Regions from separate parts of the Fictibacillus enclensis genome, predicted to be linked through region 1. Evidence: a T-box and tRNA genes for the amino acid it is inferred to sense, from the RefSeq annotation. Region 1 holds a T-box; the other regions hold tRNA genes.
What was found. The T-box of region 1 lies ahead of alaS (alanine--tRNA ligase). A T-box ahead of a tRNA ligase gene usually reads a tRNA of that ligase, here a tRNA-Ala.
Positions count from the first base shown of each region.

Region 2: it encodes a tRNA-Ala, which carries the amino acid that the T-box ahead of alaS (alanine--tRNA ligase) is inferred to sense. The anticodon was not compared.
Region 3: it encodes a tRNA-Ala, which carries the amino acid that the T-box ahead of alaS (alanine--tRNA ligase) is inferred to sense. The anticodon was not compared.

Region 1 covers NZ_CP126109.1:3,160,990-3,171,355, forward strand. Annotated here, with positions in the region: gene alaS (alanine--tRNA ligase) at 1-1,525, opposite strand, end outside; T-box leader at 1,607-1,824, opposite strand; gene QNH15_RS16680 (AI-2E family transporter) at 1,850-2,932, opposite strand; gene QNH15_RS16685 (DUF3918 family protein) at 3,042-3,227, opposite strand; gene QNH15_RS16690 (hypothetical protein) at 3,238-3,435, opposite strand; gene QNH15_RS16695 (PRC-barrel domain-containing protein) at 3,459-3,929, opposite strand; gene recD2 (SF1B family DNA helicase RecD2) at 3,973-6,273, opposite strand; gene QNH15_RS16705 (tetratricopeptide repeat protein) at 6,319-6,960, opposite strand; gene mnmA (tRNA 2-thiouridine(34) synthase MnmA) at 7,067-8,191, opposite strand; gene QNH15_RS16715 (cysteine desulfurase family protein) at 8,229-9,368, opposite strand; gene cymR (cysteine metabolism transcriptional regulator CymR) at 9,393-9,812, opposite strand; gene QNH15_RS16725 (YczE/YyaS/YitT family protein) at 9,745-10,366, opposite strand, start outside.
Region 2 covers NZ_CP126109.1:88,283-98,648, forward strand. Annotated here, with positions in the region: gene lysS (lysine--tRNA ligase) at 1-456, shown strand, start outside; rRNA gene QNH15_RS00455 (16S ribosomal RNA) at 829-2,376, shown strand; rRNA gene QNH15_RS00460 (23S ribosomal RNA) at 2,595-5,533, shown strand; rRNA gene rrf (5S ribosomal RNA) at 5,845-5,960, shown strand; tRNA gene QNH15_RS00470 (tRNA-Val) at 5,970-6,045, shown strand; tRNA gene QNH15_RS00475 (tRNA-Thr) at 6,053-6,128, shown strand; tRNA gene QNH15_RS00480 (tRNA-Lys) at 6,137-6,212, shown strand; tRNA gene QNH15_RS00485 (tRNA-Leu) at 6,231-6,315, shown strand; tRNA gene QNH15_RS00490 (tRNA-Gly) at 6,323-6,397, shown strand; tRNA gene QNH15_RS00495 (tRNA-Leu) at 6,411-6,499, shown strand; tRNA gene QNH15_RS00500 (tRNA-Arg) at 6,517-6,593, shown strand; tRNA gene QNH15_RS00505 (tRNA-Pro) at 6,597-6,673, shown strand; tRNA gene QNH15_RS00510 (tRNA-Ala) at 6,684-6,759, shown strand; rRNA gene QNH15_RS00515 (16S ribosomal RNA) at 6,930-8,477, shown strand; tRNA gene QNH15_RS00520 (tRNA-Ile) at 8,568-8,644, shown strand; tRNA gene QNH15_RS00525 (tRNA-Ala) at 8,669-8,744, shown strand; rRNA gene QNH15_RS00530 (23S ribosomal RNA) at 8,934-10,366, shown strand, end outside.
Region 3 covers NZ_CP126109.1:380,552-390,917, forward strand. Annotated here, with positions in the region: gene QNH15_RS02055 (transglutaminase domain-containing protein) at 1-1,621, shown strand, start outside; gene QNH15_RS02060 (nicotinate phosphoribosyltransferase) at 1,731-3,167, shown strand; rRNA gene QNH15_RS02065 (16S ribosomal RNA) at 3,475-5,022, shown strand; tRNA gene QNH15_RS02070 (tRNA-Ile) at 5,113-5,189, shown strand; tRNA gene QNH15_RS02075 (tRNA-Ala) at 5,214-5,289, shown strand; rRNA gene QNH15_RS02080 (23S ribosomal RNA) at 5,479-8,417, shown strand; rRNA gene rrf (5S ribosomal RNA) at 8,736-8,851, shown strand; gene QNH15_RS02090 (hypothetical protein) at 9,278-9,577, shown strand; gene QNH15_RS02095 (Hsp20/alpha crystallin family protein) at 9,641-10,075, opposite strand; gene gerPC (spore germination protein GerPC) at 10,159-10,366, shown strand, end outside.

The sequences.
Region 1 (10,366 bases):
CAGCAACCTGGCCTCCGCTTTCCGCATAAAACGGAGTAATGTCAAGAATGACCTGGCCTTCTTCTCCCTCGGCAAGGATATCGATGCGCTCTCCGTTTTGCAGGGTTTCCAATACTTTTGATGTGCTCTGCTCTTCGTCATAGCCCACAAAATCGCTGTGTGCTTTGATGTCGCTTAACACACCGGCCTGCACCTGCATGGAATCCACATCCTGACGTGCCGAACGGGCTCTCTCACGCTGGCCTTCCATTTCTTTTTCAAATCCTGTACGGTCGACTTCCATGTTATGATCTGCAGCATATTCTTCAGTCAGTTCAAACGGGAAGCCAAACGTATCATAAAGCTTGAAGGCATCTTTACCTGAAACTGTGCTGCTTCCGGCTGCTTTTTCCTTTTTGATGACTTCTTCAAGGATCGCAAGTCCTTCATTGATGGTTTCATGGAATCGCTCTTCTTCGTTTTTAATGACGCGCTGGATAAACGGCACTTTTTCTTTTACTTCCGGATAATAGTCCACCATGATATCTGCTACGGTTGGAACAAGTTCGAACATAAACGGACGGTCAAGTCCAATCTGCTTCGCAAAGCGAATGGCTCTTCTGATCAGGCGGCGTAGAATATACCCTCTGCCTTCATTTGATGGAAGTGCATTGTCAGATACAGCAAAGGCAACGGTACGGATATGGTCAGCAATCACTTTGAACGCGGTATCCGCTTCCTTTGATTGGCCATACTTGCTGCCAGAAAGCTTTTCCGTTTGCTGAATGATCGGAATAAACAAGTCCGTGTCATAGTTCGTTGGAACGTCCTGAATAACAGAGACCATCCGTTCGAGTCCCATTCCGGTATCAATGTTTTTCTTTGGAAGCGGTGTGTACGTTCCGTCTGGATTATGGTTGAACTCGGAAAATACCAGGTTCCATACTTCGAGGTAACGGTCATTTTCCCCACCCGGGTACAACTCAGGATCATTTGCATCACTGCCGTATTTTTCTCCTCGGTCGTAGAAAATTTCTGTATTCGGTCCGCTTGGCCCTTCTCCGATATCCCAGAAGTTCCCTTCCAAACGAATAATGCGTTCTGGCGGCACCCCTACGGTTTTGTTCCAAAGCTCATAGGCTTCATCATCTTCCGGATGGATAGTGACTGAGAGTTTCTCTGAATCAAAACCGATCCATTTTTCACTGGTCAAGAATTCCCAGGCCCAGATGATCGCTTCTTTTTTGAAATAATCACCGATGGAGAAATTTCCGAGCATTTCAAAGAACGTATGGTGGCGTGCGGTAACCCCCACATTTTCAATGTCATTCGTACGGATTGATTTCTGAGCGTTAACTATTCTCGGGTTTTCCGGAATCACCCGGCCGTCAAAATACTTTTTAAGGGTAGCAACCCCACTGTTGATCCACAAAAGTGACGGGTCTTCATAAGGCACAAGGGAAGCGCTCGGCTCCACACTGTGGCCCTTCTCCTGGAAAAAATCAAGAAACATTTGTCTTACTTGAGCAGACGTTAAAGTTTTCATCTTTCCACTCTCCTTTCATTATTAGAAAAAGCGGTAGCGCCCTGTTCTGCCAAAATAAAAAACTCCCGTTCCTGATTCTGCATCAGGGACGAGAGTTGTTATCACGCGGTACCACCCTGGTTATGATTTAAGCTGAACACCGAAATCATCACCTTATGTAAACCGTAACGGGGTTTCACCGGCAGGGATTAACTGCACTCGGGAGTAGCTTTCTGTCTTTCCTTTTAGAAACCTTACAGCCGGGGGTTTCCTCTCTTGGAAAAGGGTCAAAACATACTTATCTCCATCATCGTTTTGCTTTATCTAGCAGTAGTATAATTCCTTCTAGGGCATCTTGTCAATCTTGGCTCGCAGCCGGTGGTTCCGTATATGCACAATAATAACCTTCATGATTGAAAACACAGGCACAGCCAGGATCAGCCCGGCCACCCCTCCGATTTCACCGCCAGCCAGCAGCGCCATAATGATCAATGCGGGATGGATGTGAAGGCTTTTCCCCACGATCAGCGGACCCAAAATGTTTCCTTCGATGAATTGCAAAACCAGCATGATGCCGGCCACAATGAGAACCATTTTAACAGAAATGGTAAACGCGATGAAGATGACCGGTACAGCGCCAAGAATGGGCCCAAAATACGGAATAATATCCGTGATAGCAATAATAATCCCCAATATAATGGGATACGGCATACCGGCGAGCCACAGTGCAAGCATAGCGGCAGCCCCAAGAAGCGTTCCCACAAATAATTGCCCCCGGATGTAACCTCCCAGCGAACCATCAATTTCCTTGAGAACCTGTCTTCCTTCTCTTCTCCACTTCTGCGGCGTCAAGTACCAGCATACCCGTTTAATGCCGTCAATATCCTTTAAAAAGTAAAAAACAAGGAAAGGAATAATGATGAGTACAAAAAAATAATCCACAAGTTTTTTAATAGAGCCAATGACATTGGCTGCGCTTTTCTGCAAATAACGTTCACCTGAATGAATATAATCCTCAATTCTGAGGTGAATGGATTTCGGAAGGCTTGCTGTATGATGATCCACTTCAAGCAGCCAGCTTTGATACGTTTTTGATATGGTGGGAAGATTAGACGCCAATTCCCTGATCTGAAGGATCATATAGGGTATTCCTTTGTATAGGGCATAACCAGTTCCGCCGAAAAAAAGCAGGTAAATGCACAAAATGGATATGCTGCGCGGCATGCCCTTCCGATGAAGTATTTCCACCAGCGGATGAAGTAAATAGGTGATGAAAACGGCAATAAAAAAAGGAAACAGCACGGCTTTTAGAATCGTAAGAACAGGAGCCCAAAAAGGGGCCAGTTTCAACAGCAGCCAGCCGCAAAGAAACAGCAAAACGAGAAGAGATAAACGGATGATCCACTTTATGTAATTCTCCCGCTGCATGGTATCACCTCCTCCCTTATTGTTTCCTCCTGTCCATTTTTCATGTAAGAAAAGGAAAAGCTCAACCCATCAAAAAAGCCCATGCTTCTAAGCATGGACTTTCTTTTCATTAATAAATGGCTTTTGCCAGTCTTTTACGCAGTCGTCGTACGCGTTTTGAGGACAGAATATCATCCATCCCCATAAAGCTCATCCCGTTTTTCCGGGATTTCATTCCGTAGATAGCTGCCCAAAGACCGAGGGCAAGTACGGGTTTTATATAGCTGTTCATTGAAGTCACCAACCCTTTTATCAAGTTAGCCTGCTTATTGGACATCCGCCTTGTAGGACAAATCTTGATCCTCAAACAGATCATCCAGCGAGGTCAAGCTGCCATCCTCTTCCACCTGGTGAAGGGACAGTGTGCCATTTACAATGGATAATTCAATAAAGCAGTTCCAGCAATAATACTGATTAGCGCCGATCTTGCCGATATCCTTACGGCTGCAGTTGGGGCATTTCAAATGTGGGGTCCTCCTTTATAGCACTATCGTACAAAAAGTGACTGCTTTCCGATATGCAACGGCTCATGCGAATAAATCAGCGATCGTCCATCCGTCCAGTCCGAAAACAATCCTTTTGATACCTCAATGGCTACAATCCTGCCCCAATCCTTTGAAAAGTATACATCCTCAACCACCGCTTCTGTCTCTCCATCCTTGGATAAGAGAGCCTGCTTCAGCAGGCAGCAAGGATGTTTTTCCATCCGGAATGTTCCTTTTGAATAGGAAGGCACCCTGGATGGTCTGCAGCTGCAAAGCAGAACGGAGTCCTCCTCCTGAATCCTGGCTGACGCATACGGCAGATACGCTTTCCGGAAGAAAAGGCTGTTTCCGCATAAAATGAAGCCCAGCACATTTCCCCTTGAATCTGTCAGTATATCTTCGACTTTACCGATGGTTTTTCGGTTAGCCGAAAGAACAGCTTTTTTCCCTTTTAAAAATGAAAATGTTCGCAAAGTAACCCCCACCCTTCCGAACATCCTTATCATCCCACCTCTGTCAGGGATTCATGCTTGAAAGGTTTTCCATCTGATATTGAGTCAGCCGGTCCCTCAGACGGGAAAATCTGGACGCTTCATCATTTCTTTGGACTGCCAGTTCAAAAGCAGATTCTTCCCCGCACAGGATTAAAAACTCCCGACTCCTTGTAATGCCGGTATAAATTAAATTCCGTCTCAGCATACGGAAATAACTTTTTACAACAGGCATGATGACAATGGGAAATTCACTCCCCTGGGATTTATGGATGGAACAGCAGTAGGCGTGAGTAATGTGATGAAAATCAGAGCGTGTATAAACCACTTCCACTTCATCAAACGCCACAACGAGCTGGTCTTCTTTGTCCGTTGTTTCTTTAGCATAAATGATCGATACTATTTCACCCATATCCCCGTTGTACACAAGGTCTTCCGGCTGGTTAACGAGCTGAAGCACTTTATCTCCGACCCGATAAACTACCTGCTGGATGTTTAGTTCGCGCCTTTGCGGTGAAGGCGGATTAAATAATTCCTGTAGTTTTTGATTCAGGATATCGATGCCCGCGTTCCCGCGATACATGGGGGCGAGTACCTGAATATCCCGGGCCGTATATCCCTTTTGACGCGCGTTTTGACACACCTGCTTAACCACTTCCATCACCTGATGGGTCTGGCATGAAAAGAAGCTTCTGTCCGACTTTCTCTTTGCAAGGTCGTTTGGAAGAACACCGTTTTTCATATGATGAGCGAGTTCAATGATGGAAGACCCTTCGGCCTGCCTGTATATATCCTTCAATTCAACCGTCGGTATGACTTTCGAAGAAATGAAATCGCGTAATACCTGGCCGGGACCGACAGAAGGCAGCTGATCTTCATCTCCCACAATCACCACTTGAATATTTCCGGGCACTGCTTTAAAAAGGGCATGCGCAAGCCAAATATCCACCATGGACATTTCATCCACTATCAGGAGTTTGCCTTCAAGCGGATTTTCATCGGTATGTTCAAAGCCCGCTCCGCCCTTCCAGCCGAGCAGCCTGTGGATGGTGAATGCTGGGATGCCTGTTGATTCCGACATCCGTTTGGCGGCACGCCCGGTCGGGGCAACAAGAAGCACCGGAAACGGCTCATCTTTTTTATATGAGGCTGGATCAAGCGAAACGCCATGAAGCTCCGCATAGACTTCCACGATCCCTTTAATGACCGTTGTTTTCCCGGTTCCAGGTCCTCCTGTAAGAACCATAAGCGGCGAAAAAATGGCCGTTTCAATCGCTTGTTTTTGCGAAGGGGCATATTGAATACCGAGCCGCTCTTCAAGCTCACCCAACGCCTTTAAAAATTCCGCCTGCGGAAACGCTTCTTTATATTCTTCCTGTCCGGCAATTCCTGTTACCGATTCAGCCAGCCCTTTTTCGGAAAAGTAAAGAGACGGCAAATACAGCCGGTCTTCTTCCATCATCATTTTTTTGTCTTCCCGAAGCGCTTCGATTTCACGGAAAATATCGCTGTCACTAATAGGCGCTTCCCCATTTGTCAGCAATTTTTTCACTTCATCCAGCACAAAGTCTGCAGGCAGATAAACATGCCCTGCATCGGTTCCCCTTTCCTGAAGAACATAAAGACAGCCCGCTCTGATTCTTTCAGGGTGGTTATAGGACAGTCCGATCCCTCTTCCGAGTTCGTCTGCCCGCTGAAAACCGATGCCTTCAATATCGTAGATGAGCTGATACGGGTTGTTTTGGATAATATGAAGGGCTTCTTCCTGATAGGTTTGGTAAATTTTCATGGACAGCTGAGGTCCTATACCAAAGGGATTCAGAGTGATCATAACTTGTTCGAGACCCTGATGTTCAACGAGAGCATCGTACAGGTTTTTCGCCTTTTCCTCATTCAACTGCGGAATTCCATTGAGAACATCGGGATTTTCCAGAATGGAAGATAGCGCATTTTCTCCCAGATGGTCCACAATGGCCTGTGCCGTCTTTTTGCCAATGCCATGAAACAAATCACCCGATAAATATTGAACCATACCTTCCTTCGTCTGTGGTATGTCTTTGCGAAATTGCGTTACATGGTATTGCTTGCCGTACTTTGGATGTTCTTTAAAATGCCCAAAGAAAATATAACGGTCATCCTGGTAAAGCGGCGGGAGGATCCCGGTAATGACGGCTTCTTTTTCGTCATACGCCTCATTAGTCTCATGAACACGTATGCGGGCTACGGTGTACAGGTTTTCCTTATTAAAAAAAATAGTTGTAATCAACGTGCCCTTTACATATTTTGCTTGTTCATCGAATAAATCGAAAGAAGACTGTTTATCCATCATTTGTCTCCTGACTTCATAATAATTCTGGCATTAAACCAGCTCTTAGTTCAGTATGTTTTCCACATTTTTTTTGCCATTCGCTGCAAGGTAGTGATCCGGCTGGATAGACAGCGCCTGATTAAAAGCCTCGAGTGCCTCCTGCGGTTTGTCAAAATAGACGTAGCCTACTCCAAGGTTATAAAACGCATCCGCATGCTTTGGATTGTTTGCGGTCACCCTTTGAAACACGTCTACAGCCTCATTGACCTGTTCCATCTGAGCGAGACAGAGTCCATACTGAAATAGCGATTCCACGTCATTGCTGTCCAGTTCTGTGGCACGCAAAAAGTGCGGAAGCGCGCGCCTTTGTTCGTTATTCTGAACGTAGCACATGCCGAGCATAAAATAGACATCGCCTTCCTGGATTCCTTTTTGCAATGCCTGCTGAAAACAGTGTGCTGCCTCCGGATACCGTTCAAGCTCATAGAGCGCGATCCCCATGCTGTACCATGCTGTACCTGCCTCGGGATCAAGCTGAAGCGCCTTTTCAAAAAAAGCAATAGCTTTTTCATACTCATGAACAGCGGAAATCAGGTTTCCGTAATTGATGTAAAGGACCGGATTATCCGGCTCCTGTTCAATCTGCTGTTCCAGTTTTCGTGCGGTTTCTTCCAGTTTTCCCTTTTTTAAATAATCCTGTTCCACTTGTTTTTGTTTCCTCCTGAATCCTTATACTGTTTAAAGTATAACAAAAATTTGTTCTTGAAGAAAAAACCAGTCCACGATCATACATGGACTGGTTTTTATCTTTTTACAGATAAGAAATAGGTTCGCCGTTTTTGATTACTTCATCGATGGTGGCACCGCCAAGGCAGATGTCTCCATCATAGAATACAACCGCCTGTCCGGGTGTAATCGCACGTTGTGGTTCATCAAAGACCACATGCAGCTTTCCGTCATCAAGAAGGTTAACGGTTACTCCTTTATCGGGCTGCCGGTATCTGAATTTTGCTGTGCAATGGAATGTTTTTTCCATTGGCTTATTGCTCATCCAGCTTGGCTGAACAGCGGTCAGGCTCTCACTGTAGAGCGATTCATGATCAAAGCCCTGCTCCACAAACAAAACATTTTCGGTCAAATCCTTGCCGACAACAAACCAGGGTTCGCCGCTTCCACCGATCCCGAGGCCATGCCGCTGGCCAATGGTATAGTACATCAGACCATCATGCTTTCCTTTGAAGTCACCATCGAGGGTTCGCATCTCACCGGGTTTTGCCGGAAGATAATTGCTTAAAAAATCTTTGAAATCACGTTCTCCAATAAAACAAATTCCTGTGGAATCCTTTTTCTTGGCTGTTGCCAATCCTGCTTCTGCAGCCATTTGACGGATTTGAGGCTTGTTCAATTCTCCGATCGGAAACATTACTTTTTCAATCTGTTCCTGGGAGAGCTGATTCAAAAAATAGGTTTGGTCTTTGTTTTCGTCCACGCCGCGCAGCATTTTTACTTCGCCGTCTTGTTCGGCTACACGCGCATAATGGCCGGTTGCCACAAAGTCAGCCCCCAGACTCATCGCATGATCCAGAAATGCTTTAAATTTGATCTCCTTGTTGCAGATCACGTCAGGATTTGGTGTTCTTCCTGCTTTATATTCTTCAAGGAAATAGGTAAATACCTTGTCCCAATATTCTTTCTCAAAATTGACCGCATAATAAGGTATGCCGATCTGGTTGGCTACAGCAATGACATCATTGTAATCTTCAGTGGCGGTGCAGACCCCGAACTCGTCGGTATCATCCCAGTTTTTCATAAAGATGCCGATTACATCATATCCTTGCTGTTTAAGCATCAATGCCGCAACAGAGGAGTCGACCCCACCGGACATCCCGATGACGACTCTTGTTTCTGCAGGTGATTTTTCGTGTCTTGTTGACATTTCATCACCCCCCTTTCTTTACAAATGAGAGTGTACCTCATTTTTGCAGGCGTTTCACTATTTTTGCTGTCTCGTACGCTGTTTTCTCAATTTGCTCCTTCGTATTGTTTAAACCAAAGCTGAAACGGATCGAATTCTTTGTCCGCTCTGTCTTCCCAAACATCGCCGTAAGAACATGGGACGGCTCGACCGAACCTGCAGTACAGGCTGAACCGCTCGATGCTGCAATTCCCGCGAGGTCAAGATTAACAAGCATCACTTCTGTTTTCACGCCAGGAAAGCTGACATTCAAGATATGAGGCAGTCCATGCTCCGGATCGCCATTGACCTGAAAATTAATGTCTTCTTTTATTAAAATTGCAAGCATTGCTTCCTTATACGCCAGATACGCAGCAGCTTTCTCTGCACCTTGTTCCATCATAATAGAAATAGCCTTCGCCAGGCCGGCAATCCCCGCCACGTTTTCTGTTCCTGCTCTGCGTTTCCGCTCTTGTTCTCCACCGAAGGATGAAGGTGCAATCGCAACTCCTTCCCTGATATAAAGAAAACCGGTCCCCTTTGGTCCATTGATTTTGTGTCCTGATATGCTGAGCAGATCAACCTTCAGTTCATCCACATTCAGTGGCAGAACGCCATAGGCCTGAACCGCATCGGTATGAAAATAGGCCTGATGGCATTCAAGAAGTTCACCTATGGCCGGTATATCCTGAACCGTACCGACCTCGTTATTGCCATACATGATCGTGACAAGCACGGTATCCTCACGCAGTGCTTCCTTCACATTCTGCAATGAAATCCTTCCCGTTTCATCAACGGGAAGGTACGTTACCTCAAAGCCCTGCCGTTCCAGCTCCTCACATGCATGAAGCACGGCATGATGCTCAATTTGAGTGGTAATGATATGGTTGCCGCGTTCCTTGTTGGCATAGGCAATCCCAAAAATAGCCGCGTTATCCGCCTCGGTGCCGCCGCTTGTAAACATGATCTGATTGGGTGCCGCACCAATACTTTTCGCAGCCATTCTTCTTGCTTCATCCAGAAGCTGGCGCGTTTTTCTGCCAAACTGGTGAATGCTTGAAGGATTTCCGAAGTACTCAGTAAAATAAGGCATCATTTCCTGAACCACTTCGGGATGAATCGGTGAAGTTGCGGCATGGTCTACATATATAAGGTCCATTAGACCACCTTCTTTCTTAGTTGACTAGATATAAAACATGTATGCATCCTGGCTGGCATCTCCTTCATAGTTTGCCAAATCATCCAGGGTTGTATTATCAAGAACATCCTTTACGGCATCGCGGATTTTTATCCAAAGATCCCGCTTTGCCGGCTCTTCATCATCCATGAGTTCTACCGGAGTAATCGGGCCTTCAAGCACACGGATAATGTCACCTGCTGTAATTTCTTTGGCATCCTGGGCCAGAATGTAGCCGCCGTATGCTCCCCTGATGCTTTTAACTAAACCCGCGTTTCGAAGGGGAGAAATCAGCTGTTCCAAATAATGCTCAGACAAATTATGTTCTTTTGCGATCAATTTTAAAGCAATCGGCCCTTCACCTTGCTTTTTTGCCAAAGCCATCATGATGGTTAACCCGTATCGTCCTTTTGTTGAGATTTTCATAATACACGCTCCGTTCTATCCAATAATTAACGATTTTTCTGCAAACCGGAAGCGTAAATCCTACAATGCTCCCGATCGTGACACAAAACAGTATGGTTCCAAGTGAGATCGGCCCTTTAAGCAGCCAACCTCCGGTTAAAACAAATAGTTCCATCGCCAGCCGGATATGTGAAATTTTCTTTCCCGTTTTCTCCGTTAATGCCAGCATTAAGCTGTCACGGGGACCGGCACCACAATCGCATGCGATGTAAAATCCCATTCCAAACCCATTGATAACAAGGCCTGCCGCAAGCATGGCAATCGCGCCAATGACCGACTCGGGTGTTTTGAAGAAGGGAATAGCCATAAAGATATCAATAAAAATCCCAACAAAAATCATGTTAAGAAAAGCGCCCACCTGCGGCCATTTTTTCGTTAGCCAGGAAGTAGCTCCAAGAATCAGGAACCCCATTATGATGGACCAGGTGCCAATCGACAATCCGAATTGATAATACAAACCAATATGTAAAACGTCCCAGGGCGCGCTTCCGAGGTTGGTTTTAATCATCAGCGAG
Region 2 (10,366 bases), 2.0 Mb from region 1:
AAAGAGCACAAGGTTCCTGTAACAGAAAATATGTCCTACGGGCACATTGTCAACGAGTTCTTTGAACACTTTGTTGAAGAAACGTTGATTCAGCCTACCTTTGTCTACGGACATCCTGTAGAAATCTCGCCGCTTGCCAAGAAAAACCCTGAGGATGAGCGGTTCACTGACCGATTTGAACTGTTTATCGTTGGCCGTGAGCATGCTAATGCCTTCTCTGAGCTGAATGATCCAATCGATCAAAGAGAACGTTTTGAGGCACAGCTTCAAGAGCGGGCGGCAGGAAATGACGAAGCCCATATGATGGATGAAGATTTTGTAGAAGCACTTGAGTACGGTATGCCTCCTACCGGGGGTCTCGGGATCGGGATCGACCGTCTGATCATGCTTTTGACCAATTCACCATCCATCCGTGATGTACTGTTATTCCCGCAAATGCGCCATAGTGAAAAGTAAAAACACGACGGGATCAGAACAGCCTGCAAGGACTTGCGGGCTGTTTTTCTTTATTTAAAAAGAAAATCAAACTTTTTTCTAAAAAGGTATTGCAAGTGAATTAAATAGGTGGTATATTAGTATTCGTCGCTGAGGCGCTTTACTAAAAAGCATCAACAAAATGATTTAAAAAACTTTTAAAAAAGATTGTTGACAAGCCTAGAACGACATGATATGATAATAAAGTCGCCAATGAGCGACGGCGAGCGGCTTTAACAACGAAGTTGTTCGGCAAAATGTTCTTTGAAAACCAAACAAAAGCCAGAGTAAGTCAGGGATTTTACAATCCCATCAATTTCTTATTTTTAAACATTAAGAGCTATATCAAACACTTTATTGGAGAGTTTGATCCTGGCTCAGGATGAACGCTGGCGGCGTGCCTAATACATGCAAGTCGAGCGAATGACGAGGAGCTTGCTCCTCTGATTTAGCGGCGGACGGGTGAGTAACACGTGGGTAACCTGCCTGTAAGACGGGGATAACTCCGGGAAACCGGAGCTAATACCGGATGATAACGAGAAGCGCCTGCTTCTTTTTTGAAAGTCGGTTTCGGCTGACGCTTACAGATGGGCCCGCGGCGCATTAGCTAGTTGGTGAGGTAACGGCTCACCAAGGCGACGATGCGTAGCCGACCTGAGAGGGTGATCGGCCACACTGGGACTGAGACACGGCCCAGACTCCTACGGGAGGCAGCAGTAGGGAATCTTCGGCAATGGACGAAAGTCTGACCGAGCAACGCCGCGTGAGCGATGAAGGCCTTCGGGTCGTAAAGCTCTGTTGTCAGAGAAGAACAAGTACCGGAGTAACTGCCGGTACCTTGACGGTACCTGACCAGAAAGCCACGGCTAACTACGTGCCAGCAGCCGCGGTAATACGTAGGTGGCAAGCGTTATCCGGAATTATTGGGCGTAAAGCGCGCGCAGGCGGTCTTTTAAGTCTGATGTGAAAGCCCACGGCTCAACCGTGGAGGGTCATTGGAAACTGGGAGACTTGAGTGCAGGAGAGAAAAGTGGAATTCCACGTGTAGCGGTGAAATGCGTAGAGATGTGGAGGAACACCAGTGGCGAAGGCGGCTTTTTGGCCTGTAACTGACGCTGAGGCGCGAAAGCGTGGGGAGCAAACAGGATTAGATACCCTGGTAGTCCACGCCGTAAACGATGAGTGCTAGGTGTTGGGGGGTTCCACCCTCAGTGCTGACGTTAACACATTAAGCACTCCGCCTGGGGAGTACGGCCGCAAGGCTGAAACTCAAAGGAATTGACGGGGGCCCGCACAAGCAGTGGAGCATGTGGTTTAATTCGAAGCAACGCGAAGAACCTTACCAGGTCTTGACATCCTCTGACCACTTGAGAGATCAAGCTTTCCCCTTCGGGGGACAGAGTGACAGGTGGTGCATGGTTGTCGTCAGCTCGTGTCGTGAGATGTTGGGTTAAGTCCCGCAACGAGCGCAACCCTTGACCTTAGTTGCCAGCATTCAGTTGGGCACTCTAAGGTGACTGCCGGTGACAAACCGGAGGAAGGTGGGGATGACGTCAAATCATCATGCCCCTTATGACCTGGGCTACACACGTGCTACAATGGGTGGTACAAAGGGTTGCGAAGCCGCGAGGCCGAGCCAATCCCAAAAAGCCACTCTCAGTTCGGATTGTAGGCTGCAACTCGCCTACATGAAGCCGGAATTGCTAGTAATCGCGGATCAGCATGCCGCGGTGAATACGTTCCCGGGCCTTGTACACACCGCCCGTCACACCACGAGAGTTTGTAACACCCGAAGTCGGTGGGGTAACCTTTTGGAGCCAGCCGCCGAAGGTGGGACAGATGATTGGGGTGAAGTCGTAACAAGGTAGCCGTATCGGAAGGTGCGGCTGGATCACCTCCTTTCTATGGAGACATGAGCACTCAGGTGCCTCATGAATCTTACTCTGAGCTTTTGTTTGGTTTTGAAAGAACATCGTTTCTTTCAATTCATAATAAGGTTACACATTTGTTGTGGCCATGTTCCTTGAAAACTAGATAACGAAACATCCAAACAAGCCAACTAATTCATTAGTTGTGCGCTGATTTAGTACTATTTTTAACGATCTTACGATCGTGTTAAAGGTTAAGCTAGAAAGGGCGCACGGTGGATGCCTTGGCACTAGGAGCCGAAGAAGGACGGGACGAACACCGATATGCCTCGGGGAGCTGTAAGTAAGCGTTGATCCGGGGATTTCCGAATGGGGGAACCCACCATCCGTAATGGGATGGTATCCATATCTGAATACATAGGATATGAGAAGGCATACCCGGGGAACTGAAACATCTAAGTACCCGGAGGAAGAGAAAGCAAATGCGATTTCCTGAGTAGCGGCGAGCGAAACGGAAACAGCCCAAACCAGAGGGCTTGCCCTCTGGGGTTGTAGGACACTCTACATGGAGTTACAAAGGAACGGGGTAGATGAAGCGGTCTGGAAAGGCCGGCCAAAGAAGGTAACAGCCCTGTAGTTGAAACTTCGTTCCCTCCTGAGTGGATCCTGAGTACGGCGGGACACGTGAAACCCCGTCGGAATCCGGGAGGACCATCTCCCAAGGCTAAATACTCCCTAGTGACCGATAGTGAACCAGTACCGTGAGGGAAAGGTGAAAAGCACCCCGGAAGGGGAGTGAAAGAGATCCTGAAACCGTGTGCCTACAAGTAGTTGGAGCCCATTAACGGGTGACAGCGTGCCTTTTGTAGAATGAACCGGCGAGTTACGATAACGTGCAAGGTTAAGCCGAGAAGGCGGAGCCGCAGCGAAAGCGAGTCTGAATAGGGCGCCATAGTACGTTGTCGTAGACCCGAAACCGTGTGATCTACCCATGTCCAGGGTGAAGTTCAGGTAACACTGAATGGAGGCCCGAACCCACGCACGTTGAAAAGTGCGGGGATGAGGTGTGGGTAGGGGTGAAATGCCAATCGAACACGGAGATAGCTGGTTCTCCCCGAAATAGCTTTAGGGCTAGCCTCGCGGCTAGAGTCCTGGAGGTAGAGCACTGATTGGACTAGGGGCCCCCACAGGGTTACCGAATTCAGTCAAACTCCGAATGCCAGAGACTTATCCGCGGGAGTCAGACTGCGAGTGATAAGATCCGTAGTCAAGAGGGAAACAGCCCAGACCATCAGCTAAGGTCCCAAAGTATACGTTAAGTGGGAAAGGATGTGGAGTTGCCCAGACAACCAGGATGTTGGCTTAGAAGCAGCCACCATTTAAAGAGTGCGTAATAGCTCACTGGTCGAGTGACTCTGCGCCGAAAATGTACCGGGGCTAAACGTATCACCGAAGCTATGGATTGTACCGTCAGGTACAGTGGTAGGGGAGCGTTCGAAGTGCGGTGAAGTCAGACCGGAAGGACTGGTGGAGCGCTTTGAAGTGAGAATGCCGGTATGAGTAGCGAAAGACAAGTGAGAATCTTGTCCATCGAAAGCCTAAGGTTTCCTGAGGAAGGCTCGTCCGCTCAGGGTTAGTCGGGACCTAAGCCGAGGCCGAAAGGCGTAGGCGATGGCCAACAGGTTGAAATTCCTGTACCACCTCCTTTCCGTTTGAACGACGGGGGGACGCAGGAAGGTAGGGAGAGCGCGCGAATGGAAATGCGCGTCTAAGCAGTTAGGCTGATTGTGAGGCAAATCCCGCAATCGTGAAGGCTGAGCTGTGACGGCGAGGGAAATTACAGTACCGAAGTCCCTGATCCTACACTGCCAAGAAAAGCCTCTAGTGAGGAAAGAGGTGCCCGTACCGCAAACCGACACAGGTAGGCGAGGAGAGAATCCTAAGATGATCGGGAGAACTCTCGTTAAGGAACTCGGCAAAATGACCCCGTAACTTCGGGAGAAGGGGTGCTCTGGTAGGGTTTATCGCCCGAGAGAGCCGCAGTGAATAGATCCAAGCGACTGTTTAGCAAAAACACAGGTCTCTGCGAAGCCGCAAGGCGAAGTATAGGGGCTGACACCTGCCCGGTGCTGGAAGGTTAAGAGGAGGGGTTATCCCTTAGGGGAGAAGCTCTGAATTGAAGCCCCAGTAAACGGCGGCCGTAACTATAACGGTCCTAAGGTAGCGAAATTCCTTGTCGGGTAAGTTCCGACCCGCACGAAAGGTGTAACGATTTGGATACTGTCTCAACGAGAGACCCGGTGAAATTATAGTACCTGTGAAGATGCAGGTTACCCGCGACAGGACGGAAAGACCCCATGGAGCTTTACTGCAGCTTGATATTGGATTTTGGTACAGTTTGTACAGGATAGGTAGGAGCCTGAGAAGTCGGAGCGCCAGCTTCGATGGAGGCGTCGGTGGGATACTACCCTGACTGTATTGAAATTCTAACCTGGAACCGTGATCCGGTTCGGAGACAGTGTCAGGTGGGCAGTTTGACTGGGGCGGTCGCCTCCTAAATCGTAACGGAGGCGCCCAAAGGTTCCCTCAGAATGGTTGGAAATCATTCGCAGAGTGTAAAGGCACAAGGGAGCTTGACTGCGAGACCTACAAGTCGAGCAGGGACGAAAGTCGGGCTTAGTGATCCGGTGGTTCCGCATGGAAGGGCCATCGCTCAACGGATAAAAGCTACCCTGGGGATAACAGGCTTATCTCCCCCAAGAGTCCACATCGACGGGGAGGTTTGGCACCTCGATGTCGGCTCATCGCATCCTGGGGCTGAAGTAGGTCCCAAGGGTTGGGCTGTTCGCCCATTAAAGCGGTACGCGAGCTGGGTTCAGAACGTCGTGAGACAGTTCGGTCCCTATCCGTCGCGGGCGCAGGAAATTTGAGAGGAGCTGTCCTTAGTACGAGAGGACCGGGATGGACACACCGCTGGTGTACCAGTTGTTCCGCCAGGGGCATAGCTGGGTAGCTACGTGTGGACGGGATAAGTGCTGAAAGCATCTAAGCATGAAGCCCCCCTCAAGATGAGATTTCCCATCACGTCAAGTGAGTAAGACCCCTTAGAGATGATGAGGTTGATAGGTCTGGTGTGGAAGCGTGGTGACACGTGGAGCTGACAGATACTAATCGGTCGAGGGCTTATCCTTAAAAACAAAAGCGGAATGAACCGCTTATATCCGACAAGCGTTGGAGACCCTGACAAGAACACGGTTTTGGTGTTCGTCGGAAGGGACGAAACGACCTCGAGGATATGGTTCATGAAGCTGGACGTTATCAGTAAGTTTGGATGAAGTTATCTAGTTTTGAGGGAATATGCCTCAAAAACAAAAGGTTTGTCAGCGACAAGAGATTCGAGGAAGCAAAACGACGACTCTCCGGAGTGTACTTTACCGTACATGAGGAAGAGGAGGAGTGAAGCTGACGAAGAAAATCGCCGTTGATCACAAACCGATATATGTCTGGTGGCAATAGCGAAGAGGTCACACCCGTTCCCATACCGAACACGGAAGTTAAGCTCTTCAGCGCCGATGGTAGTTGGGGGCTTCCCCCTGTAAGAGTAGGACGTTGCCGGGCATACATAATGGAGGATTAGCTCAGCTGGGAGAGCACCTGCCTTACAAGCAGGGGGTCGGCGGTTCGAACCCGTCATCCTCCACCATTATTTCGCCGGTTTAGCTCAATTGGTAGAGCAACTGACTTGTAATCAGTAGGTTGGGGGTTCAAGTCCTCTAGCCGGCACCACTTAAAGAGAGCCATTAGCTCAGTTGGTAGAGCATCTGACTTTTAATCAGAGGGTCGAAGGTTCGAGTCCTTCATGGCTCACCAGTTTTATAATTGTATATTGCGGGTGTGGCGGAATTGGCAGACGCGCTAGACTTAGGATCTAGTGTCTTATGACGTGGGGGTTCGAGTCCCTTCACCCGCACCATACGGATGCGGAAGTAGTTCAGTGGTAGAATACAACCTTGCCAAGGTTGGGGTCGCGGGTTCGAATCCCGTCTTCCGCTCCATTTTTTTCTGCCTGCCGGGGTGGTGGAATTGGCAGACACACAGGACTTAAAATCCTGCGGTAGGTGACTACCGTGCCGGTTCGAGTCCGGCCCTCGGCACCAATAGAATGTTTTTTTATGCGCCCTTAGCTCAGCTGGATAGAGTGTTTGACTACGAATCAAAAGGTCGGGAGTTCGAATCTCTCAGGGCGCGCCATAACGGGAAGTGGCTCAGCTTGGTAGAGCACCTGGTTTGGGACCAGGGGGTCGCAGGTTCAAATCCTGTCTTCCCGACCATCTTCACTTCGGGGCCTTAGCTCAGCTGGGAGAGCGCCTGCCTTGCACGCAGGAGGTCAGCGGTTCGATCCCGCTAGGCTCCACCATTTAGAAAATGCTATTGACATTTTCTTTTTTAATGGGTACAATATGAAAGTTGCTGTTTTTAAAGCAGCATTGATGTTCTTTGAAAACCAAACAAAAGCCAGAGTAAGTCAGGGATTTTACAATCCCATCAATTTCTTATTTTTAAACATTAAGAGCTATATCAAACACTTTATTGGAGAGTTTGATCCTGGCTCAGGATGAACGCTGGCGGCGTGCCTAATACATGCAAGTCGAGCGAATGACGAGGAGCTTGCTCCTCTGATTTAGCGGCGGACGGGTGAGTAACACGTGGGTAACCTGCCTGTAAGACGGGGATAACTCCGGGAAACCGGAGCTAATACCGGATGATAACGAGAAGCGCCTGCTTCTTTTTTGAAAGTCGGTTTCGGCTGACGCTTACAGATGGGCCCGCGGCGCATTAGCTAGTTGGTGAGGTAACGGCTCACCAAGGCGACGATGCGTAGCCGACCTGAGAGGGTGATCGGCCACACTGGGACTGAGACACGGCCCAGACTCCTACGGGAGGCAGCAGTAGGGAATCTTCGGCAATGGACGAAAGTCTGACCGAGCAACGCCGCGTGAGCGATGAAGGCCTTCGGGTCGTAAAGCTCTGTTGTCAGAGAAGAACAAGTACCGGAGTAACTGCCGGTACCTTGACGGTACCTGACCAGAAAGCCACGGCTAACTACGTGCCAGCAGCCGCGGTAATACGTAGGTGGCAAGCGTTATCCGGAATTATTGGGCGTAAAGCGCGCGCAGGCGGTCTTTTAAGTCTGATGTGAAAGCCCACGGCTCAACCGTGGAGGGTCATTGGAAACTGGGAGACTTGAGTGCAGGAGAGAAAAGTGGAATTCCACGTGTAGCGGTGAAATGCGTAGAGATGTGGAGGAACACCAGTGGCGAAGGCGGCTTTTTGGCCTGTAACTGACGCTGAGGCGCGAAAGCGTGGGGAGCAAACAGGATTAGATACCCTGGTAGTCCACGCCGTAAACGATGAGTGCTAGGTGTTGGGGGGTTCCACCCTCAGTGCTGACGTTAACACATTAAGCACTCCGCCTGGGGAGTACGGCCGCAAGGCTGAAACTCAAAGGAATTGACGGGGGCCCGCACAAGCAGTGGAGCATGTGGTTTAATTCGAAGCAACGCGAAGAACCTTACCAGGTCTTGACATCCTCTGACCACTTGAGAGATCAAGCTTTCCCCTTCGGGGGACAGAGTGACAGGTGGTGCATGGTTGTCGTCAGCTCGTGTCGTGAGATGTTGGGTTAAGTCCCGCAACGAGCGCAACCCTTGACCTTAGTTGCCAGCATTCAGTTGGGCACTCTAAGGTGACTGCCGGTGACAAACCGGAGGAAGGTGGGGATGACGTCAAATCATCATGCCCCTTATGACCTGGGCTACACACGTGCTACAATGGGTGGTACAAAGGGTTGCGAAGCCGCGAGGCCGAGCCAATCCCAAAAAGCCACTCTCAGTTCGGATTGTAGGCTGCAACTCGCCTACATGAAGCCGGAATTGCTAGTAATCGCGGATCAGCATGCCGCGGTGAATACGTTCCCGGGCCTTGTACACACCGCCCGTCACACCACGAGAGTTTGTAACACCCGAAGTCGGTGGGGTAACCTTTTGGAGCCAGCCGCCGAAGGTGGGACAGATGATTGGGGTGAAGTCGTAACAAGGTAGCCGTATCGGAAGGTGCGGCTGGATCACCTCCTTTCTATGGAGACATGAGCACTCAGGTGCCTCATGAATCTTACTCTGAGCTTTTGTTTGGTTTTGAGAGAACTTCTCTCTATATATGGTACATGGGCCTATAGCTCAGCTGGTTAGAGCGCACGCCTGATAAGCGTGAGGTCGATGGTTCGAGTCCATTTAGGCCCACCATACACATTCTAATAAAGACAAGATGGGGCCTTAGCTCAGCTGGGAGAGCGCCTGCCTTGCACGCAGGAGGTCAGCGGTTCGATCCCGCTAGGCTCCACCATTAGAAAATGCTGTTGACATTTTCTTTTTTAGTCGGTATAATATAAAAGTTGTCTCTTGAAGGCAACACCGATGAAATGCACGTCATGTTCCTTGAAAACTAGATAACGAAACATCCAAACAAGCCAACTAATTCATTAGTTGTGCGCTGATTTAGTACTATTTTTAACGATCTTACGATCGTGTTAAAGGTTAAGCTAGAAAGGGCGCACGGTGGATGCCTTGGCACTAGGAGCCGAAGAAGGACGGGACGAACACCGATATGCCTCGGGGAGCTGTAAGTAAGCGTTGATCCGGGGATTTCCGAATGGGGGAACCCACCATCCGTAATGGGATGGTATCCATATCTGAATACATAGGATATGAGAAGGCATACCCGGGGAACTGAAACATCTAAGTACCCGGAGGAAGAGAAAGCAAATGCGATTTCCTGAGTAGCGGCGAGCGAAACGGAAACAGCCCAAACCAGAGGGCTTGCCCTCTGGGGTTGTAGGACACTCTACATGGAGTTACAAAGGAACGGGGTAGATGAAGCGGTCTGGAAAGGCCGGCCAAAGAAGGTAACAGCCCTGTAGTTGAAACTTCGTTCCCTCCTGAGTGGATCCTGAGTACGGCGGGACACGTGAAACCCCGTCGGAATCCGGGAGGACCATCTCCCAAGGCTAAATACTCCCTAGTGACCGATAGTGAACCAGTACCGTGAGGGAAAGGTGAAAAGCACCCCGGAAGGGGAGTGAAAGAGATCCTGAAACCGTGTGCCTACAAGTAGTTGGAGCCCATTAACGGGTGACAGCGTGCCTTTTGTAGAATGAACCGGCGAGTTACGATAACGTGCAAGGTTAAGCCGAGAAGGCGGAGCCGCAGCGAAAGCGAGTCTGAATAGGGCGCCATAGTACGTTGTCGTAGACCCGAAACCGTGTGATCTACCCATGTCCAGGGTGAAGTTCAGGTAACACTGAATGGAGGCCCGAACCCACGCACGTTGAAAAGTGCGGGGATGAGGTGTGGGTAGGGGTGAAATGCCAATCGAACACGGAGATAGCTGGTTCTCCCCGAAATAGCTTTAGGGCTAGCCTCGCGGCTAGAGTCCTGGAGGTAGAGCACTGATTGGACTAGGGGCCCCCACAGGGTTACCGAATTCAGTCAAACTCCGAATGCCAGAGACTTATCCGCGGGAGTCAGACTGCGAGTGATAAGATCCGTAGTCAAGAGGGAAACAGCCCAGACCATCAGCTAAGGTCCCAAAGTATACGTTAAGTGGGAAAGGATGTGGAGTTGCCCAGACAACCAGGATGTTGGCTTAGAAGCAGCCACCATTTAAAGAGTGCGTAATAGCTCACTGGTCGAGTGACTCTGCGCCGAAAATGTACCGGGGCTAAACGTATCACCGAAGCTATGGATTGTACCGTCAGGTACAGTGGTAGGGGAGCGTTCGAAGTGCGGTGAAGTCAGACCGGAAGGACTGGTGGAGCGCTTTGAAGTGAGAATGCCGGTATGAGTAGCGAAAGACAAGTGAGAATCTTGTCCATCGAAAGCCTAAGGTTTCCTGAGGAAGGCTCGTCCGCTCAGGGTTAGTCGGGACCTAAGCCGAGGCCGAAAGGCGTAGGCGATGGCCAACAGGTT
Region 3 (10,366 bases), 2.3 Mb from region 1:
AAGCTTGCCAGGCTGCAGTTTATTGGACTCAGGCAGCCCTACTGAAGAAAAAGACACACCAGGCAATGCCCTTACTCAAGCGGCGGAGAAGAATAATGAGACAGCCGATTTAAAACGTTTGGAGCTCAGCGGCTACAGCCGAAGGGTCGGTGCTACGCTAACAAGCCCCAAATACAAAGAATTCAGTGTGAATTCTTCCTTTATGGTTACGGGAAGAATCAATAATACCAAGCGTTTAAAATCAAGCTATACGCTGATTACGATCCGCAGTGAAAAAGACGGAAGCAATTTTAAGTATTTGGCACCCATCGAAAATGGACGGTTCAAGCAAAAAGTCCAGCTGTTTAACGGGAAAGGCAAATATGATGTGAGAGTCAGCCTTCCGAGCGATGAAAGCAAGGATTATTATTATGACTTGGCTCAAATGAACGTAACCAACGTGAACCCGGAAGTAAAACGCGATGTGCTGTACACGCAAAATGCGTATCAGCAGAAATTGAAGCTGAACTCCTCCATTGATGGCTACATGAAAAAAGACGGAAATGTGGATATCAAGGGATCCATCGATGATGATAAAGCGAAGGATTTGCTGGTGGAAATGTCCAAAGGAACTCAGGTCACGAAAATTATGGTTCCTGTTGAAAACGGACATTTTGATACTCAGGTGCCTCTTTATTTTGGTGAGGGCGTTCATACCCTGAAAGTCATGACACCTGCATCTAACGTGGCCAATTATTATAACGAGGCTGCTGAACTGAAAGTAGATAACACATCCGACACCATTTCCCAGCCGATCGAGTTTTCAAAAGAATACAGCGAGCGAGGATTCACACTGGAGTCTCCTGCTGCAGGCGGAATAAAAACCGATCTGGATTATGAACTTAAAGGAAAAATTGATTCGAACGCTCCGTTTGCCAAAGATACAGACACCGTGTTTGTTCAAACCAAAAAGGGATCGCTTGAAGCCATGTACGCTGTCCCTGTGAAAGACTACGCGTTTGATGGAAAGTTTTATCTTCGGTTCGGCCCCGGAAAATATGATGTGAATGTGTTTGCGCCGGAAATTTCCTCGGCCAATACAAGCGTTCAGCATTTTGTTGGCATTGCCCATTTTACGATGGAAAACAACAACCAGCATGATGCCCGTTACAGTCTCCCGTCAAGAGGCATACAATCGGACGATATGGAAATCGGCAGGCTGTCGGCTCAGTTAATGGCCAACCGGCACAATGACAAAGACAAGGCAAAAGCCGTGTACGAGTACGTAGCCAAGAACATTCAGTATGATGTCAATAAGCTCGACAAACGGTCCTTTGCTTTTGATGACAGTGCGCTTAAAACCCTTCATGAGAAAAAAGGGGTCTGTCAGGATTTTTCGTATTTGGCGATTGCTCTGCTGAGGGCAGGCGGGTTGGAAGCAAGGATGGCCATCGGATATGCCGGCCAGGACCATGCCTGGATAGAAACAAAGGTGGACGGCCGCTGGCTCACCATGGATCCGACCTGGGGTTCTGGCTATCTTCAGAACGGCCGCTTTGTCAGGAATTACACCTTGAAATATTTTGATCCAAACCCCGAGGAATTTAAGAAGTCCCATACGAAGTCTGGAATTGAATATTAAGGTAAGCCCGGGACTCAGGTCTCAGGGCTTTCTTTATTTTTTAATAACGAGTAGAGTAGGAACTGTGAACTTAAGGGAAAATAAGGCGAGAAAGGTGTGAAGAACGATGATGCGGCATGAAGATTTGACACTACATACCGACAAGTACCAGATCAATATGATGTATGCTCATTGGAAAAACGGTACACAAAATAAAAAATGCGTTTGCGAAGCATTTTATCGCAAAAACCCGTTTGGCAATGGCTATGCTGTATTTGCAGGGCTTGAACGTATTGTTTATTATTTGCAGAATCTGCGCTTTACAGAAGAAGATATCAATTATTTAAAAGAACAGGAAGAACAATATGAGGAAGGATTTCTTCAGGAACTGAGGGAATTCCGGTTCACGGGAAGCCTGGCTTCAGTCCAGGAAGGGAGCATCGTCTTTCCAAGAGAGCCGCTCCTCCGGATCGAAGCGAGAATTTTTGAAGCTCATCTGATCGAAACGGCTCTATTGAACTTCATGAATTACCAAACCTTGATCGCGACCAAAGCGGCAAGAATTAAGCAGGTGGCACCTGAAGATTACTTTATGGAATTCGGATCGCGCCGCGCGCAGGAAGCGGACGCTGCCATCTGGGGAGCAAGAGCGGCCTATATTGCCGGTTTTGGAGCTACCTCCAATTTGTTGGCAGGCAAATACTTTGGGATTCCGACCAAGGGCACTCACGCTCACTCCTGGGTACAAAGCTTTGAAACGGAAGAAGAGTCTTTCCGGAAGTTTGCCGAAGCTCTTCCGGATCAAAGCACCTTGCTCGTTGACACATACGATACGTTGAAAAGCGGAATTCCAAATGCCATCAAAATTGGCCTGGAATTGAAAGAAAAAGGGAAGGCACTTAAAGGCATCCGCCTCGACAGCGGGGATCTTGCGTATCTTTCCATTCAGGCGAGAAGAATGCTGGATGAAGCCGGATTGACGGATACGGTCATCGTTGGCTCCAACGATCTGGATGAAGAAGTAATCTCTGAGCTGAAAAGCCAGGGTGCTACAATCACTTCCTGGGGCGTGGGAACCCAGCTCATTACAGCTGCTGACCAGCCGGCACTTGGCGGAGTGTACAAGCTTGTTGCCCGTGAAAGCAATGGCGAGTATGTTCCAACCATAAAAGTATCAGGCAATGTGGAAAAAGTGACAAACCCGGGCTTCAAGACGGTATATCGTATCGTAAACGAAGACACAGGGAAAGCCGAAGCGGATTACATTGCGATGGTAGGCGAAACCCTTCCGGAAAAAGACATCTACCTTTTTGATCCGGTGGAAACCTATAAAAGCAAAACCATCCATAACTACCGAGCGGAAGAACTGCTCAAGCCGGTCTTTAATGAGGGAGAACTTGTTTATGACTTGCCGCAGGTGGATGAAATCAAATCTCATTTCCGCAGCCAGATTAAGATGTTCTGGCCTCAGCACATGCGAAAGCTGAATCCGCAGACCTATCATGTGGACCTCAGCGAAAAAGCATGGACTACAAAAATGGAGCTCCTTAAAGAAGCAACCAAATAATCATTCCAAGAGCCCGGTCGTTTTCATCTGCGGGCTCTTTTTTTATTTTGATAAAAAGGGTTGACCACTCCTGAAATCGCTGGTATAGTAGTAAACGTTGCTGCTTTTGATACATACTTTCCTTCAAAAAAACATTGAAAAAAGTTGTTGACTTAGCAAGCAGGATTTGATAAGATATTTCTTGTCGCCAACGAGAGCGACGGAAACAAACAGTTCTTTGAAAACCAAACAAAAGCCAGAGTAAGTCAGGGATTTTACAATCCCATCAATTTCTTATTTTTAAACATTAAGAGCTATATCAAACACTTTATTGGAGAGTTTGATCCTGGCTCAGGATGAACGCTGGCGGCGTGCCTAATACATGCAAGTCGAGCGAATGACGAGGAGCTTGCTCCTCTGATTTAGCGGCGGACGGGTGAGTAACACGTGGGTAACCTGCCTGTAAGACGGGGATAACTCCGGGAAACCGGAGCTAATACCGGATGATAACGAGAAGCGCCTGCTTCTTTTTTGAAAGTCGGTTTCGGCTGACGCTTACAGATGGGCCCGCGGCGCATTAGCTAGTTGGTGAGGTAACGGCTCACCAAGGCGACGATGCGTAGCCGACCTGAGAGGGTGATCGGCCACACTGGGACTGAGACACGGCCCAGACTCCTACGGGAGGCAGCAGTAGGGAATCTTCGGCAATGGACGAAAGTCTGACCGAGCAACGCCGCGTGAGCGATGAAGGCCTTCGGGTCGTAAAGCTCTGTTGTCAGAGAAGAACAAGTACCGGAGTAACTGCCGGTACCTTGACGGTACCTGACCAGAAAGCCACGGCTAACTACGTGCCAGCAGCCGCGGTAATACGTAGGTGGCAAGCGTTATCCGGAATTATTGGGCGTAAAGCGCGCGCAGGCGGTCTTTTAAGTCTGATGTGAAAGCCCACGGCTCAACCGTGGAGGGTCATTGGAAACTGGGAGACTTGAGTGCAGGAGAGAAAAGTGGAATTCCACGTGTAGCGGTGAAATGCGTAGAGATGTGGAGGAACACCAGTGGCGAAGGCGGCTTTTTGGCCTGTAACTGACGCTGAGGCGCGAAAGCGTGGGGAGCAAACAGGATTAGATACCCTGGTAGTCCACGCCGTAAACGATGAGTGCTAGGTGTTGGGGGGTTCCACCCTCAGTGCTGACGTTAACACATTAAGCACTCCGCCTGGGGAGTACGGCCGCAAGGCTGAAACTCAAAGGAATTGACGGGGGCCCGCACAAGCAGTGGAGCATGTGGTTTAATTCGAAGCAACGCGAAGAACCTTACCAGGTCTTGACATCCTCTGACCACTTGAGAGATCAAGCTTTCCCCTTCGGGGGACAGAGTGACAGGTGGTGCATGGTTGTCGTCAGCTCGTGTCGTGAGATGTTGGGTTAAGTCCCGCAACGAGCGCAACCCTTGACCTTAGTTGCCAGCATTCAGTTGGGCACTCTAAGGTGACTGCCGGTGACAAACCGGAGGAAGGTGGGGATGACGTCAAATCATCATGCCCCTTATGACCTGGGCTACACACGTGCTACAATGGGTGGTACAAAGGGTTGCGAAGCCGCGAGGCCGAGCCAATCCCAAAAAGCCACTCTCAGTTCGGATTGTAGGCTGCAACTCGCCTACATGAAGCCGGAATTGCTAGTAATCGCGGATCAGCATGCCGCGGTGAATACGTTCCCGGGCCTTGTACACACCGCCCGTCACACCACGAGAGTTTGTAACACCCGAAGTCGGTGGGGTAACCTTTTGGAGCCAGCCGCCGAAGGTGGGACAGATGATTGGGGTGAAGTCGTAACAAGGTAGCCGTATCGGAAGGTGCGGCTGGATCACCTCCTTTCTATGGAGACATGAGCACTCAGGTGCCTCATGAATCTTACTCTGAGCTTTTGTTTGGTTTTGAGAGAACTTCTCTCTATATATGGTGCATGGGCCTATAGCTCAGCTGGTTAGAGCGCACGCCTGATAAGCGTGAGGTCGATGGTTCGAGTCCATTTAGGCCCACCATACACATTCTAATAAAGACAAGATGGGGCCTTAGCTCAGCTGGGAGAGCGCCTGCCTTGCACGCAGGAGGTCAGCGGTTCGATCCCGCTAGGCTCCACCATTAGAAAATGCTGTTGACATTTTCTTTTTTAGTCGGTATAATATAAAAGTTGTCTCTTGAAGGCAACACCGATGAAATGCACGTCATGTTCCTTGAAAACTAGATAACGAAACATCCAAACAAGCCAACTAATTCATTAGTTGTGCGCTGATTTAGTACTATTTTTAACGATCTTACGATCGTGTTAAAGGTTAAGCTAGAAAGGGCGCACGGTGGATGCCTTGGCACTAGGAGCCGAAGAAGGACGGGACGAACACCGATATGCCTCGGGGAGCTGTAAGTAAGCGTTGATCCGGGGATTTCCGAATGGGGGAACCCACCATCCGTAATGGGATGGTATCCATATCTGAATACATAGGATATGAGAAGGCAGACCCGGGGAACTGAAACATCTAAGTACCCGGAGGAAGAGAAAGCAAATGCGATTTCCTGAGTAGCGGCGAGCGAAACGGAAACAGCCCAAACCAGAGGGCTTGCCCTCTGGGGTTGTAGGACACTCTACATGGAGTTACAAAGGAACGGGGTAGATGAAGCGGTCTGGAAAGGCCGGCCAAAGAAGGTAACAGCCCTGTAGTTGAAACTTCGTTCCCTCCTGAGTGGATCCTGAGTACGGCGGGACACGTGAAACCCCGTCGGAATCCGGGAGGACCATCTCCCAAGGCTAAATACTCCCTAGTGACCGATAGTGAACCAGTACCGTGAGGGAAAGGTGAAAAGCACCCCGGAAGGGGAGTGAAAGAGATCCTGAAACCGTGTGCCTACAAGTAGTTGGAGCCCATTAACGGGTGACAGCGTGCCTTTTGTAGAATGAACCGGCGAGTTACGATAACGTGCAAGGTTAAGCCGAGAAGGCGGAGCCGCAGCGAAAGCGAGTCTGAATAGGGCGCCATAGTACGTTGTCGTAGACCCGAAACCGTGTGATCTACCCATGTCCAGGGTGAAGTTCAGGTAACACTGAATGGAGGCCCGAACCCACGCACGTTGAAAAGTGCGGGGATGAGGTGTGGGTAGGGGTGAAATGCCAATCGAACACGGAGATAGCTGGTTCTCCCCGAAATAGCTTTAGGGCTAGCCTCGCGGCTAGAGTCCTGGAGGTAGAGCACTGATTGGACTAGGGGCCCCCACAGGGTTACCGAATTCAGTCAAACTCCGAATGCCAGAGACTTATCCGCGGGAGTCAGACTGCGAGTGATAAGATCCGTAGTCAAGAGGGAAACAGCCCAGACCATCAGCTAAGGTCCCAAAGTATACGTTAAGTGGGAAAGGATGTGGAGTTGCCCAGACAACCAGGATGTTGGCTTAGAAGCAGCCACCATTTAAAGAGTGCGTAATAGCTCACTGGTCGAGTGACTCTGCGCCGAAAATGTACCGGGGCTAAACGTATCACCGAAGCTATGGATTGTACCGTCAGGTACAGTGGTAGGGGAGCGTTCGAAGTGCGGTGAAGTCAGACCGGAAGGACTGGTGGAGCGCTTTGAAGTGAGAATGCCGGTATGAGTAGCGAAAGACAAGTGAGAATCTTGTCCATCGAAAGCCTAAGGTTTCCTGAGGAAGGCTCGTCCGCTCAGGGTTAGTCGGGACCTAAGCCGAGGCCGAAAGGCGTAGGCGATGGCCAACAGGTTGAAATTCCTGTACCACCTCCTTTCCGTTTGAACGACGGGGGGACGCAGGAAGGTAGGGAGAGCGCGCGAATGGAAATGCGCGTCTAAGCAGTTAGGCTGATTGTGAGGCAAATCCCGCAATCGTGAAGGCTGAGCTGTGACGGCGAGGGAAATTACAGTACCGAAGTCCCTGATCCTACACTGCCAAGAAAAGCCTCTAGTGAGGAAAGAGGTGCCCGTACCGCAAACCGACACAGGTAGGCGAGGAGAGAATCCTAAGATGATCGGGAGAACTCTCGTTAAGGAACTCGGCAAAATGACCCCGTAACTTCGGGAGAAGGGGTGCTCTGGTAGGGTTTATCGCCCGAGAGAGCCGCAGTGAATAGATCCAAGCGACTGTTTAGCAAAAACACAGGTCTCTGCGAAGCCGCAAGGCGAAGTATAGGGGCTGACACCTGCCCGGTGCTGGAAGGTTAAGAGGAGGGGTTATCCCTTAGGGGAGAAGCTCTGAATTGAAGCCCCAGTAAACGGCGGCCGTAACTATAACGGTCCTAAGGTAGCGAAATTCCTTGTCGGGTAAGTTCCGACCCGCACGAAAGGTGTAACGATTTGGATACTGTCTCAACGAGAGACCCGGTGAAATTATAGTACCTGTGAAGATGCAGGTTACCCGCGACAGGACGGAAAGACCCCATGGAGCTTTACTGCAGCTTGATATTGGATTTTGGTACAGTTTGTACAGGATAGGTAGGAGCCTGAGAAGTCGGAGCGCCAGCTTCGATGGAGGCGTCGGTGGGATACTACCCTGACTGTATTGAAATTCTAACCTGGAACCGTGATCCGGTTCGGAGACAGTGTCAGGTGGGCAGTTTGACTGGGGCGGTCGCCTCCTAAATCGTAACGGAGGCGCCCAAAGGTTCCCTCAGAATGGTTGGAAATCATTCGCAGAGTGTAAAGGCACAAGGGAGCTTGACTGCGAGACCTACAAGTCGAGCAGGGACGAAAGTCGGGCTTAGTGATCCGGTGGTTCCGCATGGAAGGGCCATCGCTCAACGGATAAAAGCTACCCTGGGGATAACAGGCTTATCTCCCCCAAGAGTCCACATCGACGGGGAGGTTTGGCACCTCGATGTCGGCTCATCGCATCCTGGGGCTGAAGTAGGTCCCAAGGGTTGGGCTGTTCGCCCATTAAAGCGGTACGCGAGCTGGGTTCAGAACGTCGTGAGACAGTTCGGTCCCTATCCGTCGCGGGCGCAGGAAATTTGAGAGGAGCTGTCCTTAGTACGAGAGGACCGGGATGGACACACCGCTGGTGTACCAGTTGTTCCGCCAGGGGCATAGCTGGGTAGCTACGTGTGGACGGGATAAGTGCTGAAAGCATCTAAGCATGAAGCCCCCCTCAAGATGAGATTTCCCATCACGTCAAGTGAGTAAGACCCCTTAGAGATGATGAGGTTGATAGGTCTGGTGTGGAAGCGTGGTGACACGTGGAGCTGACAGATACTAATCGGTCGAGGGCTTATCCTTAATTAACTAAAGCGGAATGAACCGTTTATATCCGACAAGCGTTGGAGACCCTGACAAGAACACGGTTTTGGTGTTCGTCGGAAGGGGCGAAACGACCTCGAGGATATGGTTCATGGAGCTGGACGTTATCATCAGCGAATGTTTGGATGAAGGTTATCTAGTTTTGAGGGAATATGCCTCAAAAACAAAAGGTTTGTCAGCGACAAGAGATTCGAGGAAGCAAAACGACGACTCTCCGGAGTGTACTTTACCGTACATGAGGAAGAGGAGGAGTGAAGCTGACGAAGAAAATCGCCGTTGATCACAAACCGATATATGTCTGGTGGCAATAGCGAAGAGGTCACACCCGTTCCCATACCGAACACGGAAGTTAAGCTCTTTTGCGCCGATGGTAGTTGGGGGCTTCCCCCTGTTAGAGTAGGACGTTGCCGGGCAAAAAGGGCGGGACGAATGAAAATTCGTTCCGTTCTTTTTTTTGTTCTTTTTTTGTTGAAATAGTGTTTGTGAAGTCAGAATTGAACCGAAATTAAAATAAAGGAACCAAAATAGTATTTAATTGAATTAGGCGGAACTACATGATAATTGGGCGAAAAGTTATCATAATTGAGCAAAACATTGAACGGAAGGCGAGAATTGCAGGGAATCATTACATAATTGCACCGATCAGCGCCTTAATTGCACGAAACTAGCCAATAATTGCATGCAACAGAGTTATTTGAACGAAAGGAACAATTCAGACTTCTTCCCAGCCACATGCCGCGTCAAAAATCCCACAAAACCCCAACTAAACATAATCCCACTATCTCCCTCATATATTGGTGTAATGGTGATCCCATTAAAACCGTAAAGAGGGATAGCTCATGAAAATTTCGATTAAAAGTGTAAATGTAGATGCAATCATGATGAAGGGTTCTCTTAACATCGGTAAAACGCTCATAATCAAACGGTATTCCTTACAAAAGGAAGCGAAGCAAAACAGCCAAAACCCGGGTGAATCCCAAACCCAGGGGCCGTCATCAGCTTCAAAAAAGCCGAAAACAACTCCCGTACAGGCTGACATCGATAATATTAAAAAGCAGTCTGAAGAAATGGCAGCCGAGCTTCTGGCGAATGCCTGCCTTCTTTACTACATCGCAATCATGCTGGTGTCCAATCCTTAAACGGTTTTAAAATCCACCACAACGAAAAAACGACCCAGAGGGCTTCAAACAGGCCTCTGGGTCTTATTCAAAATAGTCGTAGATTTTTACTTTTTGATTTTCTTTTTCCTGTTTCAGGCGCTGGAGGCGCACATAAAGCAGTCCACGATAGTAGCCGGCATCCAGCGGTCGGTCTTCTACTGAATGGGGGAGAGGAATTTCCCGTTCGATCGGACCTGATACAATTTCCTCGGTAACACACGTAAATTTTTTTATGGAAAAATCGATGTTTCCTGTGACCTTCAGGGTGCGGTAATGTACGTACAGATTCACATCTTCAATATTTTTTACACCCGGGAGATTAATTAAGCAGTAAATTTCTTCTTTGTTTTCATATATATTAACTAGAGGCCCTTGGTTTGCTAATCCAAATTCTTTAAAGTCTTCAAAGAAGTCCTTACCGAGTACCTGGTCGGCATACTTTTTCCATTCGTTTCCCTTGCCCCATGAAGGATTCATAGCTCTCACTCCCTTGCCCTGACAGTATATGCAGCTTTCGCCCAGTGGGTGAAACGTTGGAGAGATGAAGGAGGTTCAATGAGATGGACCAAGACCTGTACCATATTTTACAGCAGCTTCAGCAGCAAATTATTGAACTGCAGCATGAAAACCAATCCCTGAAAGAAGCGTTAAGCAGAATCAAGCCTGTGAATATTGAAAACATTAATTATAAAATTCAGGAACTGCATGTCAAAGAGCTCAAGGGGACCCTCAATATTGGACTAACCGGAGAGGCCCACCTGGAGGATA